DNA from 2 places in the Sporosarcina sp. So3-204 genome. Region 2 is predicted to be linked to the other one. Evidence: riboswitches for the same ligand, from Rfam matches in the RefSeq annotation. Region 2 holds a riboswitch; the other holds the start of a gene.
The links. Region 2 has a riboswitch for lysine ahead of dapA (4-hydroxy-tetrahydrodipicolinate synthase). Riboswitches for the same ligand answer to the same signal wherever they lie in the genome.
Positions count from the first base shown of each region.

Region 1: it holds a riboswitch for lysine, as region 2 does, so the genes downstream of both, AC3RV6_RS14035 (Na+/H+ antiporter NhaC family protein) here and dapA (4-hydroxy-tetrahydrodipicolinate synthase) in region 2, are expected to answer to the same signal.

Region 1 is NZ_CM176485.1:2,844,438-2,852,482, forward strand. Features, by position in the region: gene AC3RV6_RS14020 (DUF86 domain-containing protein) at 1-28, opposite strand, end outside; gene AC3RV6_RS14025 (YutD family protein) at 149-457, opposite strand; gene lipA (lipoyl synthase) at 476-1,426, opposite strand; gene AC3RV6_RS14035 (Na+/H+ antiporter NhaC family protein) at 1,586-3,178, opposite strand; lysine riboswitch at 3,315-3,497, opposite strand; gene yunB (sporulation protein YunB) at 3,604-4,377, opposite strand; gene AC3RV6_RS14045 (bifunctional metallophosphatase/5'-nucleotidase) at 4,420-5,796, opposite strand; gene AC3RV6_RS14050 (sulfite exporter TauE/SafE family protein) at 5,800-6,624, opposite strand; gene AC3RV6_RS14055 (DUF72 domain-containing protein) at 6,624-7,487, opposite strand; gene AC3RV6_RS14060 (hypothetical protein) at 7,692-7,901, opposite strand.
Region 2 is NZ_CM176485.1:1,795,873-1,803,917, reverse strand. Features, by position in the region: gene AC3RV6_RS08735 (bifunctional diguanylate cyclase/phosphodiesterase) at 1-2,239, shown strand, start outside; lysine riboswitch at 2,457-2,635, shown strand; gene dapA (4-hydroxy-tetrahydrodipicolinate synthase) at 2,759-3,643, shown strand; gene AC3RV6_RS08725 (PadR family transcriptional regulator) at 4,077-4,385, shown strand; gene chrA (chromate efflux transporter) at 4,402-5,595, shown strand; gene AC3RV6_RS08715 (alpha/beta hydrolase) at 5,889-6,839, shown strand; gene AC3RV6_RS08710 (DMT family transporter) at 6,918-7,796, shown strand.

The DNA.
Region 1 (8,045 bases), 1.0 Mb from region 2:
CAATCTGATTTCGGTCAATAAAATACAAAATTCTCTCCTCCTAGTCAGTGTTCATTCCTCTTTATTCTACCATAGAACTTCAATATTGAATAAGTTACAAAAAAGACCTACACAAAGATTTAATTAATCTTTGTGTAGGTCTTCCACTTCACTCGTTTTCGATAGATGAACTTTCCTTTGGTAGACGCCCAGCCTTTTTTAATACAAAGTGTGCACAACCAAAATTACAATACTCATAAAGATAATCTTGCAATGTACTAATTTTAGTTTCATACGTTGCTTTTTGGTTACGGTCATCGAAGAAGCCTTTCAAACGAAGTTGTCCGTAACCCCAATCACCTAGTATATAATCGTATTTTAATAGCACATCACTGTATCTAGCCAGCAAAGCCTCTTCTTGGAAACCTTCACGAAAATCAGTTATTAGCTCAAAATTCCAATCATCAAATGTTATCATATACTATTTTCACCACACTTAACTTTGCAATGCTGCATTAAATTCTTTATCACCTTGAAGTTGTCTCTCTTTCGCCGCGGCATTTACTTGCTCGTCAGCATGATAGCTTGAACGTACAAGTGGACCAGCCTCACAGTGTGAGAATCCTTTGGACATTGCAATTTCTCTTAATTCACCGAACTCTTGTGGAGAATAATACTTTTGCACAACAAGATGTTTCTTCGTTGGTTGTAAATATTGACCAATCGTCATAATATCCACGTTATTCGCGCGAAGATCATCCATTGTCTCTATAATTTCTTCATGCGTTTCACCAAGTCCAAGCATTAATGAAGATTTAGTTGGAATTTCAGGGTACATTTCATTCGCACGTTTTAACAATTCTAATGAACGATCATAAGTAGCACGAGCACGAACTCTAGGTGTCAGTCTGCGTACTGTTTCAATATTATGATTTAAAATATCTGGCTTTGCATCCATAAGACGCTCCAAATTCTCATAAACCCCACCCATATCAGAAGGCAGTACTTCAACAGTTGCAAACGGGTTTTTTCTACGAATCGCACGAATTGTTTCAGCAAAGATAGCTGATCCACCATCTTTTTGATCGTCACGCGCAACTGCTGTTACAACAACATGCTTTAAGTTCATTACCGCAACTGAATCTGCGACGCGTTCTGGTTCAGCTTGATCTAATTCATTTGGAAGTCCAGTGTTTACTGCACAAAAACGGCAAGCACGGGTACAAGTAGCACCTAGAATCATAAATGTAGCTGTACGACGCTCTCCCCAGCATTCATGTATATTTGGACAGCGAGCTTCTTCACAGACCGTATTCAAATTTTGCTCACGCATTAATTTCTTAAGATCCCTGTAGTTCTCATTCGTATTCAACTTAATATTTAACCAATCCGGCTTTCTTATATGCTCAGATTTATTTCCTTTAACTGGCTTGCACGTCACAAAAATCTACTCCATTCTATATGGGCTTGAGAAGGTTTTAGATGATTTTAAAAATTCCTCTACTATCGACAATGTACCACATTTATACTATTCAAACAACCTTGATTTGCAATAAATCCAAGTAATCAAAAGATTACATTTAACGAAAAATTATCGGTGTCCATATTAATTTAAAGATACTTTAGCCTGATTTTTCTTGGCCAACATTACCAATACCGAAAACAAAGTAGCTAGCAAGACAATTACAGCTAGTAAACCAATCCAAACTGAACCGGTAAACCCTAATACTAAATAACCTAATGCAGCTACCGCTGCACTAATCAATGCATAAGGCAATTGTGTCATAACATGGTCTATATGGTTACTGCCTGCACCCGTTGAGGATAAAATCGTCGTATCTGAGATTGGCGAACAGTGATCGCCGAAAACTGCTCCCGCGAGAACTGCTGCAAGTGCCGGTAACAATAAATCAGGAGAAGCATCAAGCATAATTTTCCCTGCAATCGGTAGCAAAATACCAAAAGAGCCCCATGAAGTACCCGTTGAAAATGCCATTAGACCTGCAAGTACGAACATGATCACCGGAAGAAATGCTAACGGTATATTTGCCGCAGTTACAATTTGTGATAGATATAGACCCGTATCTAACTTATCAATCAAATCCGTCAAACCCCAAGCAAAAATCAATATTATAACAGCAGGTAACATCGCTTTTAAACCACTAAAGAATGCACGCCTCATCAAAGCAACACTCGCTGTTTCATTCTTTTTCAACTGCGCAATGTATAATAATCCCCCTAATACTGAGCCCATTATTCCACCAATGACTAACGAAAAAGGTACATTGGTATTTTCAAAAATTGACCATATAGTAACTTCGAGACCATCTGCAACGCTTGCATTATAACCTGTCCAAATCATCATACCTAATGTCACGACAACAAGCGCTATGATAGGTCCAACTAAATCACGAACGCCGCCGTGGTCATGAATAGGAAAATCATCTTTTAGTTGACCCGGAATGTCTTTTAACGGATCATACAACTGCCCTGTCGTAACCGCGAGTTCTTCGTGTCTCTTCATTCCGAATAGATCTATGTCTGTCCAAGCAAAGAAGAATACCATTATTAGCGTTGACACTGCATAAAAGTTCATTGGAGCCATCAATAGAAACGCAGATAACGGTGAATAACTGATTGCTGCTCCACTAAAAATAATGCCTAACAACCCTATTAAATAAGCGCCCCAACTAGATATTGGAGATATGACACAAATCGGTGCTGATGTAGAATCTATAAAATAAGCCAGTTTCGCACGTGAAATTTTATGTTGGTCTGTAATCGGTCTTGAAATCTGACCTACAGCTAGCGCATTAAAATAATCATCTACAAATATCGCGATTCCAAGGAATACAGTCAGTAGTTTTGCGCCCCTCTTCGTCTTAATTCGGCGTACCGCCCGCTCTGCAAACGCCCGGCTACCTCCAGATAAACTTACAAATGCAGTAATAACACCGAGTAACAATATAAATAACATGATATTGATATTACCTTCATTTAAACTACTGTTGTCCCAATCCCAAAACGATACAGTAATCGCTTTCCAGAGAATGATTACAAAATCCTTTGGTGAAAATGCTGCTACTAAAATTGCAGCTACTACTATACCTGATCCAAGTGATAAAAGAACCCGTCGTGTGACAAGTACCATTACTATCGCTATAATCGGGGGAATAATTGAAACCCATGTACCAATCACTATCAATTCCTCCAATTTGTATGGAAGAGGACTTTTAGGAATTAAAAAACCAACTTCTTTGTACACGACTATAAAGTGTACGAGAAGCTGGTCTATTCTACGTATCGTTTGCTTGATAAAAAACACTATCTAACGAACAATCTGTAGCTCACCATACGTATTATTGCACGCATGACAGTGTCATTCTTATTTAGAATGAACCCAATCTGATGGACTTGACATCATAACATCAGATTTCGGCAAAACTTCCTTTTACACACGGTCATCAATGTCATTCTCGCATGTGTTACTAATAAGCTCTGCAGCCTCTACCCAATCGATATTCTTTCTTCAAGTATAATGTTATCAATCATTTAAAGAAATATCAAGTTCTGAATAACAACAAACAGCTGGATCCGTTTACTAGCAACAATTATATTGACAAACTAATTGTCTGGCGGCAATTTAACTGGAATTTCAAACGAAGGTGATCTTATCCCTTCTCCTTGACTAAAGATATGCGGTACATTGCCTTGCACAAGACCTATCGCTACTGGTATTTTCTGTTCAACAGTACTCATTTTTGTTGCTAATGGAACGATGATTTGCACATTTACTTGAAGGATGATATTCACTTCAATATAGGCATTATTAATACCAAATTCTTTAATACTTGTTTCAACATTCGCTTGAACGTCCCCAATGACATGGAAGCGCATCGGTATTTTCGGACCCAAATTTCCAAGTAATGGAATATTCGTCGCTTGCCCAACTGGCACATAAAAGACAACTCCACCTTGCTCTTCCATCTTTAAAGGGTCATATTCTATATTTTCACTTAGTGGAAGCATATCAAGATTACCAGATTCCGCCTTTTCTATATGCTCTTCAACTAGAAGTTTTGTATCAGCCAACACTCTATTAATAATTTCAGTATTAAACTTAGCTGTCACCATGTTCGGCGTATCTGTAGGAATATGCTCTATCACATCGTTAACGTCAAGGACATTGGCAATTCGATCGCTTACCGCTTTGCTAATAACGTATGAGGCAATCTTTTCTGTCTGTACTTCAGCATATTGAACATATATTGGCGTAAGTCTCATATTTACTGTATAGAAAAAAAATGCAACTGCAATTAGAAGTGCAGGCATGAGCAAAGAAATCAATTTTGGTTTTCTAAAGCGGCCACTGCGTTTCACTTGCCCTTGAAATTTCAAAATGATTCCTCCCTAGCGTAGTTTATGCTAGGCGGGAATCATTCATTCACTAAAATAATCACAACAATATATACCAAAAATATCGCGAATTAATTCGGGCATATAATATTCTTTTTCAGCATCTTTAAGTGAAGGATAGAAAAATCCAAATGTGAACATATCTAGCGTTGCCAATGTATACTTTTCACCTACCACTACTTCTCTATTTCCGGCAAATAAAAGACCATGTCTATTCTTATAAAGCCTTTCATGGATCATTGCGCCCATTAAAGTACCGCGAAAACCTAAACCTTTCACCTTCACTTCTGGCCATTCTTTATTTACTGATTGCTCGTAAATATTCATTAATTCTTCACCATCTAAAGTAATCACACATAAATTAATTGGATGAGGTAGAAGGGAATGGATGTCTCCTTTTGTAACCCAACCTTTTTTAATACTCCCAAGAAATATACCTGCGTTAAAAATGGCGCAATCCGCATTTGAGTGAGCAATTAATGCTCTGCCAAATAAAGAAGATAACGGGCTAGACGCAAAAAGGTTTTGCTTTAATAGGCTCGGATTGTAAAACAAAGGTTCATTCAACTTTTCTTTACCAGCGGCTACAATCTTCTTTAAATGATTAACATCCACCTCATCTATTGGAAGACTGTCCGTAGGGTAAACATTAGCCCCCATAGACGAAATTTCTTTACTTATTAAATTAAAAGTAATTTCCACATGACCTACATATTCTCCGAATTTTCCCGTTGCAGCTAGAAGTGTATCTTCTACCATCTTCCCGTCAATAAAAAGATGATGTGTATGTGCACCAAGAATAACATCAATATGCTCTGATTCAACTGCAAGCTTCTCATCTTGTGAAAGCCCCATATGTGAAAGACAAATAATTATATCAGTTTCTCTTGAAAGGCGCTCCGCTTCTTCTAAAAGTTGTTCACGCGGAGGTGTTATTAACCATCCTAATTTGGAATAAAAGCGAGTATATTCAGCCGTGGCACCTATTACACCTATTTTAGTACCTTTCTCTGTTGTATAAATGACGGATGGGACAGCCCATTTAGGTAACTTCCCGTCTAGAGTAAATAAATTTCCTAAAACAACAGCAAAATCCGCTTCATCATAGAGTGAATTCAGTGCCACTCTAGACATTGTTATTCCTTCATTGTTGCCAATTGTAACCGCGTCATATCCTGCCTCATTTAATAGCTCAACATTCCCTTGACCAGTCGTACCTTCAGTAAGCGGATGATAACGATCTACATGATCTCCAATGTCAAATACATAGAAAGGCTTACCCATTTTTTTATGTACATTTCTTTGTTCACGAAGAAATCGACTAATCTGTGGCCAACTGTCAAAGTGACTATGAATATCATTTGTGTGGAAGATGTGAATGTTGTCTAATGAACGATTCATTTTTTACCCCCAGATTCCGTCAACAATCGACCTAATACCTAGCAAAAGAAGTATAATACGAAGTGCAAACACAAGTGTTTCAGATTTCATTTTCTTATTTAGTCTAGCACCTAACTTTGCACCTAAATAGGCTGCTGGAATAACAGGAATTGTATAAAGCCAAGGTACATTACCAAGTGAAATATGTGTTACCGAATTTACAATCGCTGATAAAAAAACCATAAACATTGAAGTACCTACAGCGACGTGTGGTGGGAATAAAAACAATAAAATCATAGCAGGCACAATAATAGAACCGCCACCGATTCCAAAAAGTCCTGAAGCAAATCCAACTCCGAATGTTAGTATTAGCGCAAACCAAATTGGATAGCCATATACATAAGTATGCCCAGTACTATCCGTAAATTCACGCTTTTTACCATGTTCAACGAACCAACTCACTGGCTTCAAATACTTTCTCACAAGAAGTAGCGTTGATAATACGATAAGTAAAATGCCAAAATATAAATTGAATGAAGGCAAATCTAGCGCTTTATTCACAAAGGCACCAAGAATCGTGCCTGGGATACTACCAATAAAGAAAATAAAACCACTTCGAAAATCAACAGTTTTTGTTTTCATATAAGATAAGGTTGAGCTAAGTCCGATGAAAATCATCATAATAACTGAAAGACCAACAACGCTCTGTGGTGTAATGCCGTCAATCAAACCAAGACTAACACCTATAAACAAAGTAGCAGGTACAAGAATGACGCCCCCACCTAGGCCAACTAATGCACCAATAATACCTGCTGTAAGACCAATAATAGCCAGAATTACAAATTCCATTACCATTCTCCTTCAAATAAACCAAGCTGTTTCGGCGCAAGATTTATAAAAGATATGCCGAGACTTATTTGAAATTGCTTTGCGTTTCGCGCAGCATGTTTGCCTGAGTTATTGTTGAATATTACAAATACTTCTTGCGTATTTCTATTTAATACATTTACAGCATCTTCGATTTCATTAAGTTCTTCACTATTATAATTGTATAAATAGCGTACTTTGCGCCAAGCGTCTTCGTCGCCTGAGGTATTTCTCCATCCAGCAACGTTCCGACCATGTAACCTAACTAATGCTTTCTTAACGTGAGTAGCTTCAGGCACAAGAGGAATGCAGCCCTCTCCTACTTGCGGTTCATCACAAACTGAGTGAATGATTTTTAATTCACGAAGAAAGGCAAGTGTTTTATCTCTGAAACTAGAAGAATACCATGACTGATGCCTGAATTCAACGGCAATATCAAATCCATTCAACCTCTTACGTATATCGCGAATTTCATCAATATTTTCTTTTTGGCAATCAAACCACGGCGGAAACTGAACGAGTATCATTGCAAGTTTCCCAACTTTTTGTAATGGCTCAATAGATTCAATGAATAATTCATACATTTCCGATTTAGATGTAAAGGGTAACTCCCCACGATGATGGCCCGTCATGCCTTTATACGCTTTCACAATAAATTGAAATTCTTTCGGTGTTTCATCTATCCATTTTTGAATATTACGCGCTGGCTGAATAGCGTAGAAGGTTGAATCGAGCTCCACAATCGGAAAGTGCGCGCCGTAATCGAGCAGTTTATCCTTTGCCGTAGAGTTTGGATGAAGGACATCAGGATGATCTCCCCAACCCGTTAAGCCGATTTGTATCATCTGTTACTCCTTTCCGTTGATGAGTTGTATATGATTATTTTAACAGATTTAATACAATTAAGAAAAAAATAATACTAGTTTTAGGGACTGTTTTAGGCGTTGAAACACAATCTATAATGAACCCCGCAATTATTCTCCGATAAAAATAGTGCCGACTTCCATTTACATAGAAATCAGCACTTTGTATATTATATTCGATTTAGGTTAACGCGCTTCTTTAGGAGGTTGGCATACGTCACATTTACGTTGGTTCTTGTTTTTAAATTTTGTAAATGTCTTTTCAAAGTCGTTTCCACAAGCACATTTAAATTGTAACTTTTGTGAGAAACCTTGATAGTCCGTCGATAATAACTTACTATCAGAATTTTCCTCAACGAATTTTTCAATTTTATCAATCGTCCATTGCTTATTCATTCTCTTACACCTCCATACTTTATTGCCATGCGGAGGCTTTTCTTGGCTTCCGTTCAATAATAAGTAAATGTAGTTATTACTATTGGTTATCCATTATAACATGAGCTTACACTTAATTAATAGACGAAATGAATGTTGTTAAAC
Region 2 (8,045 bases):
TATGTATACGACAGGCGTAACCAAGGTTGCATGGCTTGTTTCTGGAGGCGCTACGCTTGGAATCGGTATTTGGTCTATGCACTTTATCGCCATGTTAGCACACCATTTTCCTATACCTGTTTATTACAGCACGCCCCTCGTTATTATTTCAGTCTTCATCTCAGCGATTGCCTGTATTTTAGGGTATTTTTTAATTTCCCGTAATCGCCGAAACCGTCTACGTTTTTGGTTTGCTGGAATTTTAATGGGACTAGGGATTGTTTCTATGCATTATGTTGGAACAGAGGCAATACGTCCTTTAGATATTTCATATGATACACCTTTAGTTCTAGTGTCCGCAGGTATTGCAATTGCAGCATCTTTGGTCGCTTTATGGGTTGGATTTCTTTCACCTTATTCCCAAGGTGAAATGTCCTCGAAAGTGAAACTTCTCACTTCACTAATTATGGCTATGGCAATCGCAGGAATGCATTATACAGGTATGGCAGCAACCCACTTTTCAGAAAATTCTTCCGCTGATATATCCAATACATCTAGTATCGACACGACTTTACTCGCTTGGGTTGTTGCAATTGTGACTATATTAATCTTTTCACTATTCTTTTTCTCTATTATTTTTAACAGGATTTGGGGAAAGCAAAAAATCGTGCAAAATGCCATTTTGGACTCTGCAACAGATGGTATTGTTATAACTGATAAATCAGGAATGATTATGCATGCTAATCCAGCCTTTTATGATTTAATGAAACAAGCTGGAATCGTCGAGAGACATATAAAACTACACGAGTACAATGTTGCGTTAACAGAAGATATAGCAAGCAGTCAGGAATTTCAATTAGAAACCGGCTCCGTTATTTGCGAAGTAAAAAGACAGCCTATTCAAGGCGAATCCTTAAATAATTCATTATGGTTTATACGTAATATCACAGAAAATATTCAAGCTAAACAGCGTATCGAATATTTCGCCTTTCATGATACGTTAACTAGTTTACCAAATAGACATAAACTGGATGAAACCTTACAGAAATGGCTGCAATCTTCTGCTGAAATTGGATGTATATTTCTTAATATTGACAGACTTAAGTTCATTAATGATACGCACGGACTTCAAGCAGGTAACTCAGCCTTGCAACATGTAGCAAAATTATTAACTATATGTTTAAAAGAAGGTGATTTCCTAGCAAGAATCGGTGGCGATGAATTCATCATTTTAGTAGACGGTAAACGCGTGAACGAACTTCACGAAATTGCTAGTCTTTGCATTAACGAGGTTCGTAAACCTTTCATTTTAAATGAAATTAACATAGACATTACAATGAGTGCTGGTATTTCCACGTACCCTCATGAAGCACAATCTGCAGACGAACTTTTACAATACACGGATTTAGCTATGAACGAGTCAAAAAAACGTGGTAAAAACCAGGTAACTTCCTTTAATGTAGCAATCCAAGACAAAAATAGGCGAAGACTTCTATTGGAGGAAGCTTTATCATCCGCTCTTGTTAACGGAGAATTCCACCTACTTTTCCAGCCTAAACTTTTATTAGACACCGAGAAAATAATTGGTGCTGAGGCACTTCTAAGATGGGATCATCCGATTCTAGGACCGATATCCCCTATGGAATTTATACCGATTGCTGAAGAAAAAGGAATGATCCACATGATTGGCGAGTGGGTTTTACGCGAAGCTTGCATGAAGTGGAAAGCATGGTCAGAAGAATTACATGAACCAACTGTAATAGCTGTCAATATATCCCCTCTCCAATTAACAAGGGACAATTTTTTTCGAAATTTAATGGAAATTACGAAAGATACACAAATGAATCTCAACTTTTTAGAACTAGAAATCACAGAATCTGATTCCCTAGCTTCCGAAATACAATCGAAACTTTGCGAGCTGCGCGATGCAGGCATTCAAATATCTTTAGATGACTTCGGGACAGGTTACTCTTCTTTCAGCCATCTAAAAGAATTACCGATTCATATATTAAAAATAGACAAGTCCTTCATGCACAATTTAATTGGAAATAAAGGACAAGAAGCAATCGTTCGGTCCATTATCCAACTTGGCCATAACTTAAGTTTACAAGTAATTATGGAAGGCGTAGAAGAGAAAGAAGAAGTCCAATGGCTAAAGCAAGAAGGCTGCGATATGGTTCAAGGCTATTACTTCTATAAACCTTTAACGCCCGATAAAATGATTGAGGTACTTCGACAGCAACTATTGCTGACATATTAAACTTATTGCGATGTGTTACACATTTTTCGTAATTCTTCTTAATGTATATTCATGCAAAAGTGAAGTCAGAAAAACCTTTAATATCATCGCTTTAATTTTCAAATATACAATTGTAGTGAATAGTTTAGCGCGTAGACATATGAAAATTAGTTGCAATTTTAATCACTAGAGGTTATGATAGCTGTAATTAAACATTCACTTATTTCAGTTTTTTTGAAGTAAGGATAGAGGCGCAAAGACCATCAGTATACAATCCGAGGATGATGAGATCCGAAGAAGATTGTAAAAAGGGGGATTTGCCGAAGCGCATGAGTTGCTCATTAACTCATCGCTGGTTCTGGGCTAAATAAGTGCAGAATTGTCATATAGGCGACTATATGGAGGGCTATCTGGTGCAACGAAATAATTTATTATTTCAAAGCAGCAACGAGCCCTCGTTGCTGCTTTTTGCGTTTCAGGAAGAACTGCCCTCCACCCTCTATGTTTTATTAAATAAAACAAAAAGGACGTGGAGAACAGATGAATTTTGGACAACTGATTACCGCGATGGTAACGCCATTTGACGGACAAGAAGAAATTGATTACACTGCCACCAGTAACCTTATTGAGCATTTGATTGCAAACGGATCTGATGGCTTGGTCGTAGCAGGAACAACGGGAGAATCTCCAACATTAACACATGAAGAAAAGATTAAATTATTTCAGTTTACAGTCCAGGTCGTAGCAGGAAGAGTTCCAGTCATTGCAGGTACTGGAACAAACAGCACGAAAGAGTCAATCGAGTTGACCAAGCAAGCTGTAGAAGTCGGAGTCGATGGCATTATGCTTGTCGTACCGTATTACAACAAACCCTGTCAGGAAGGAATGTATCAGCATTTCAAGGTGATTGCTGAATCAACCTCGCGACCAATTATGTTATACAACATACCAGGGCGTAGTTCAGTTAATATGAATCCTGAGACGATTATCCGACTAGCCGGTATTTCGAATATTATTGCTGTTAAAGAAGCGAGCGGAGACCTAGATGCCATGTCTGCGATTATTGAAAATACGCCGCCAGATTTTTCACTTTACAGCGGAGATGACGGCTTGACACTTCCCGTCCTCGCGATCGGTGGCGCAGGCGTTGTTTCGGTCTCTGCTCACGTCATTGGCACGAATATGAAAACTATGATAGAACATTTTAATAACGGACGTGTCCAAGAAGCAGCGAAACTACATCGCCACCTACTGCCGACCATAAATGAAATGTTCGCTGCACCGAACCCTGCACCTGTTAAAGCTGCGCTGAATTTAAAAGGAGTCGCTGTAGGCGGCGTCCGATTACCAATACTGCCCTTAACAGATGTGCAGCTAGATTCGTTAAAAAATGTGCTAAATTACGAAGAACCGATACTTATTTAAACTGTTCTTTTCTTCTAAAGTATCTGCAACACTTAAATCTAAAGCAATTCAGGTTTGTATCATTTCCTTCATTGCATAATGTCTTTGTTTATAAGTGCCTTGCTTAAGAAGGAACTAGAATTTTAAAACAAAAGTAATCACCCTACTACTCTCCAACAAGTAGTAGGGTGATTACTTTTTATATCTATACTTACGCCTGCAAGTGATTATTCTAGCTAGTACCTACATCCGAACAGATTATTTCATGACTAGTTTATGAAAATAATGCTACTTCGAAATCGCCGGTTTTTCCAGGTACCGAATCCTTACTGAATACATAATGTAAAGATTATGTAAATGTTAGTTTTTGTATTGTAAATAATCAGAACGTGTAATATGCTTTCGATATCGGTACTCAATATTTAATTTCAATATCAATGTTAGGGGTGATAGTTTGGCAGATAAAGTATTACGGAAATTATTTCTTGGTTTTATTCATATACACATATTACACCACGCAAAAGAGCATCCCATTTTCGGTGTTTGGATGTTAGAAGAACTCAGAGAACACGGTTACAGTATCAGTTCTGGCACTTTGTACCCTATCCTACATGCAATGGAGTCAGATGGACTTCTAATAAGAGAAGATAAAAACGTAGATGGGAAAATCAGAAAGTATTACACAACAACTAAAAAAGGAGATCTAGTCCTTATTGAAGCCAGGAAAAAGGCATATGAACTCTTTATAGAAATCAAAGATTAACAAAAAGGAGCCAACAATGAATCAGACTAACCCTACTAGGGGATTTAAATCACTTATGGAGATATTTTTAGTTTCAACAAGACTAGGCTTTACATCTTTTGGTGGACCAACAGCTCATTTAGGGTATTTTCATGAAGAATATGTACGAAAAAGAAAATGGATGGATGAAAAAAGTTATGCAGATTTAGTTGCTTTATCCCAGTTCTTACCTGGACCGGCAAGTAGCCAAGTTGGTATCGGTATAGGTGTTATGCGGGCAGGTGTATTAGGTGGAATAACATCTTTTATAGGGTTTACACTTCCTTCAGTTATCGCCCTTATCCTTTTTGCTTTACTGCTCACCGGATCTGATATCGGAAATGCTGGCTGGATACACGGATTAAAAATTGTGGCAGTGGCTGTAGTTGCACATGCGGTAATCGGAATGGCCAAAAATTTGACGCCTGATTTAAAAAGAAAAGCCATCGCTTTATTTGCACTATTAGGTACACTTCTTTGGCAATCAGCTTTTACTCAAGTAGGTGTCATATTAATCGCAGCATTATTTGGGTTCCTTTTGTTTAAACAACACGATGAAGTTGAAGAAGCTAAATCGAAATTTCTGATTTCCAAAAGGGTTTCAGTGATTTGTCTACTTTTATTTTTCGGTTTGTTGTTTCTTTTGCCGGTTATCAGAGAAGTAACTGGATCTTATTGGGTAGCAATGTTTGATAGTTTTTATCGTTCAGGTTCATTAGTCTTCGGAGGTGGTCATGTTGTTTTACCTTTATTAGAACAGGAACTTGTACCAACTGGCTGGATAAGCGAAGAGTCATTCTTAGCAGGTTATGGTGCTACGCAAGCAGTACCTGGTCCCCTATTTACATTCGCAGCCTATTTAGGAACCGTTATGAAAGGTTGGCAGGGTGGTTTAGTCGCAACGTTTGCAGTTTTCTTACCTGCTTTCCTTCTAATTCTTGGTGCGTTACCATTTTGGGATAGTTTACGTAACAACGCTAAAATTAAAGGTGCAATAATGGGTGTAAATGCAGCAGTTATCGGAATTTTAATCTCTGCTTTTTATTTTCCGATTTGGACAAGTTCAATTTTGGCGCCTATTGATTTTGCTTTAGCCGCAATTTTGTTTAGTATGCTTGCCTATTGGAAACTTCCACCTTGGATTATTGTGGTTTCTGGAGCTATAGGCGGTTCACTCATGACATTAATTTAAATGATTATATCTATAATCTAAAAGACTAACAATCATGTGCACCACGAAAGTTAGGGTTAAAAATCTAACCTCTAAGGGCCACATCACAAGTTGTTAGTCTTTTTTCATTAACTATTTTTAAGAAGCTTGCCCATTTAGAAATAGAGTATGTTTTGTACGACTTCTGACGTTAGCAAACTACTTCCCTCTTCCCCTTTTCAATAGATACTTCAGCATTTCCCATCATAGTATTTACTATATTGCCAAAGTGCCTTACCATATAAGATAGCAACTAGTGCGAAAGGGGTATTGAGATGAAAAGAAAGATTAAAATATCAGTAGGGATTGTACTTGTTTTGGTAACAGTTGCTCTCCTATTTGCAGGAAATTACTTCTACAATCAAGCTGTGAAAAGAGGCACTGAAGTTGTTTTACATACAGAGGAAGCCTCTTTAAACGCAATGGCTAGCAATGAGGATCAGCAGCATCTAAAAGAAGCTAATGATTGGTTTGATCAGCAGAAGCCAGAGATTATAGACTTAGAAACAGACAAAGGCTTTCAAATAAAAGCTCAGTTTATTGCACAAATAGAACCTCAGCAAAAAGGAGTTATTTTAGCACACGGATTCCGCAATACCAGCGAAGATATGGGGAAACTCGCCAAGTTCTATTATGACCAAGGCTTCGATGTATTACTACCTGATGCTCGCGGCCACGGGGAAAGTGAAGGCGATTATATTGGTTTCGGTTGGCATGACCGCCTCGATTATAAAAGATGGATTGATTTTTTAGTAAAATCTGGAGATCAGCAAGTTATTTTACATGGTAATTCAATGGGCGCTGCCACTGTGCTGATGACAAGCGGAGAAGAGCTTCCGGATGAAGTAAAAGGAATCATTGCAGACAGTTCTTATAGCAGTGTCCAGGAAGAACTTGCGCATCAATTGAAACATATTTACAACTTACCTTCTTTCCCATTATTGAACGTGACAAGCTTAGTTACAAAGATACGAGCAGGCTATACATTCGAAGAAGCTTCCGTAGTGGATCAAGTAAAAAAAAATACACGACCTTTATTGATTATTCATGGTGATGCAGATGATTTGGTCCCTACCGCTATGGCACAACAAATCTTTGACGCAGCAGTTAGCGAAAAAGAATTATGGATTGTTCCTGATGCAGGTCATACGAAATCCTATGATAATATAACAATCGAGTATGAAAAGCATGTGCAAGACTTCTTAGGCGGCATATTAACGGATTAAGTAACAATTTCACTTATATAATAAAATTTTAAACACTGAATAGCCGATTACGGTATTCAAACTGAACCGGAGGCTATTATGACGAATCGTAACAAAGCTATTATATTACTAATCATATCCGCATTTGGATTTTCTCTTATGACGCTTTTTGTCAAGCTTTCAGGAGACGTTCCAACACTGCAGAAAACCATTTTCAGAAATGGTGTGTCCATGATTATTTCATTTTTCTTTGTCATTCATTTTAAAGAACGGTTATTCGGCAAACGCGAAAACCAGTCGCTATTGCTACTCCGTTCTATTCTTGGGGCTATCGGTATTATCTTGCTATTTTATGCGATAGACCACCTTGTTATTGCAGATGCAGATATGCTCAATAAAATGAGTCCGTTTTTCACAATTCTGTTCGCGGCAATTTTTCTAAAAGAGCATGTTAAACCTTATCAGCTATACAGTATTTTTGTAGCCTTTCTCGGCATTCTATTTATTATCAAACCGTCATTTTCACTGGATTTTGTCCCCTATGCAGCGGGAATTCTATCCGCAGTCTTCGCTGGCGGCGCATATACTGTACTTCGGGCGCTAGGCCAACGAGAGCACTTTTACACAATCGTATTTTATTTCTCAGGCTTTACCACTGTTATCCTGTTGCCTTTTGTTATCTATGCATACGAACCAATGACGCTTCAGCAGACATCATACTTATTGCTCGGCGGTGTATTTGCAACAGTCGGCCAGTTCGGTATCACACTAGCGTATAAATTTGCGCCTGCTAAAGAGATTTCCGTATTTAATTACTTTACGGTAGTATTCACAGCGCTCCTCGGCTTTGCTTTTCTCAGCCAAGTACCAGATGTCTATAGCTTATTAGGCTATTTGATCATTTTCGGCGCATCATTTTACATGTTCAAGAAAAACAAGAAAGAAGAATTGATTTATCCTGTGTCGGCAAAGAAATGAATTGTGGGCTGCCTGCGCGATACATTTTTACGTCAATTCTGATTAAAGTATATTAATACAATTGGAAGTCAGGAAAAGCTATACATCCTTGACTTCCTTTTTAAAAGTATGGAGTTTTAGCAAGTAGCCTAAAAATTTATTAAGATACTTTTTCATTTTTAACAATCTAGTACAGATTTTGGTGTTGAACCGAAAAACTTTTCAATTATATTTGGATATTTAATCAGTTTCCTGTAGTGTAAGTTAGTA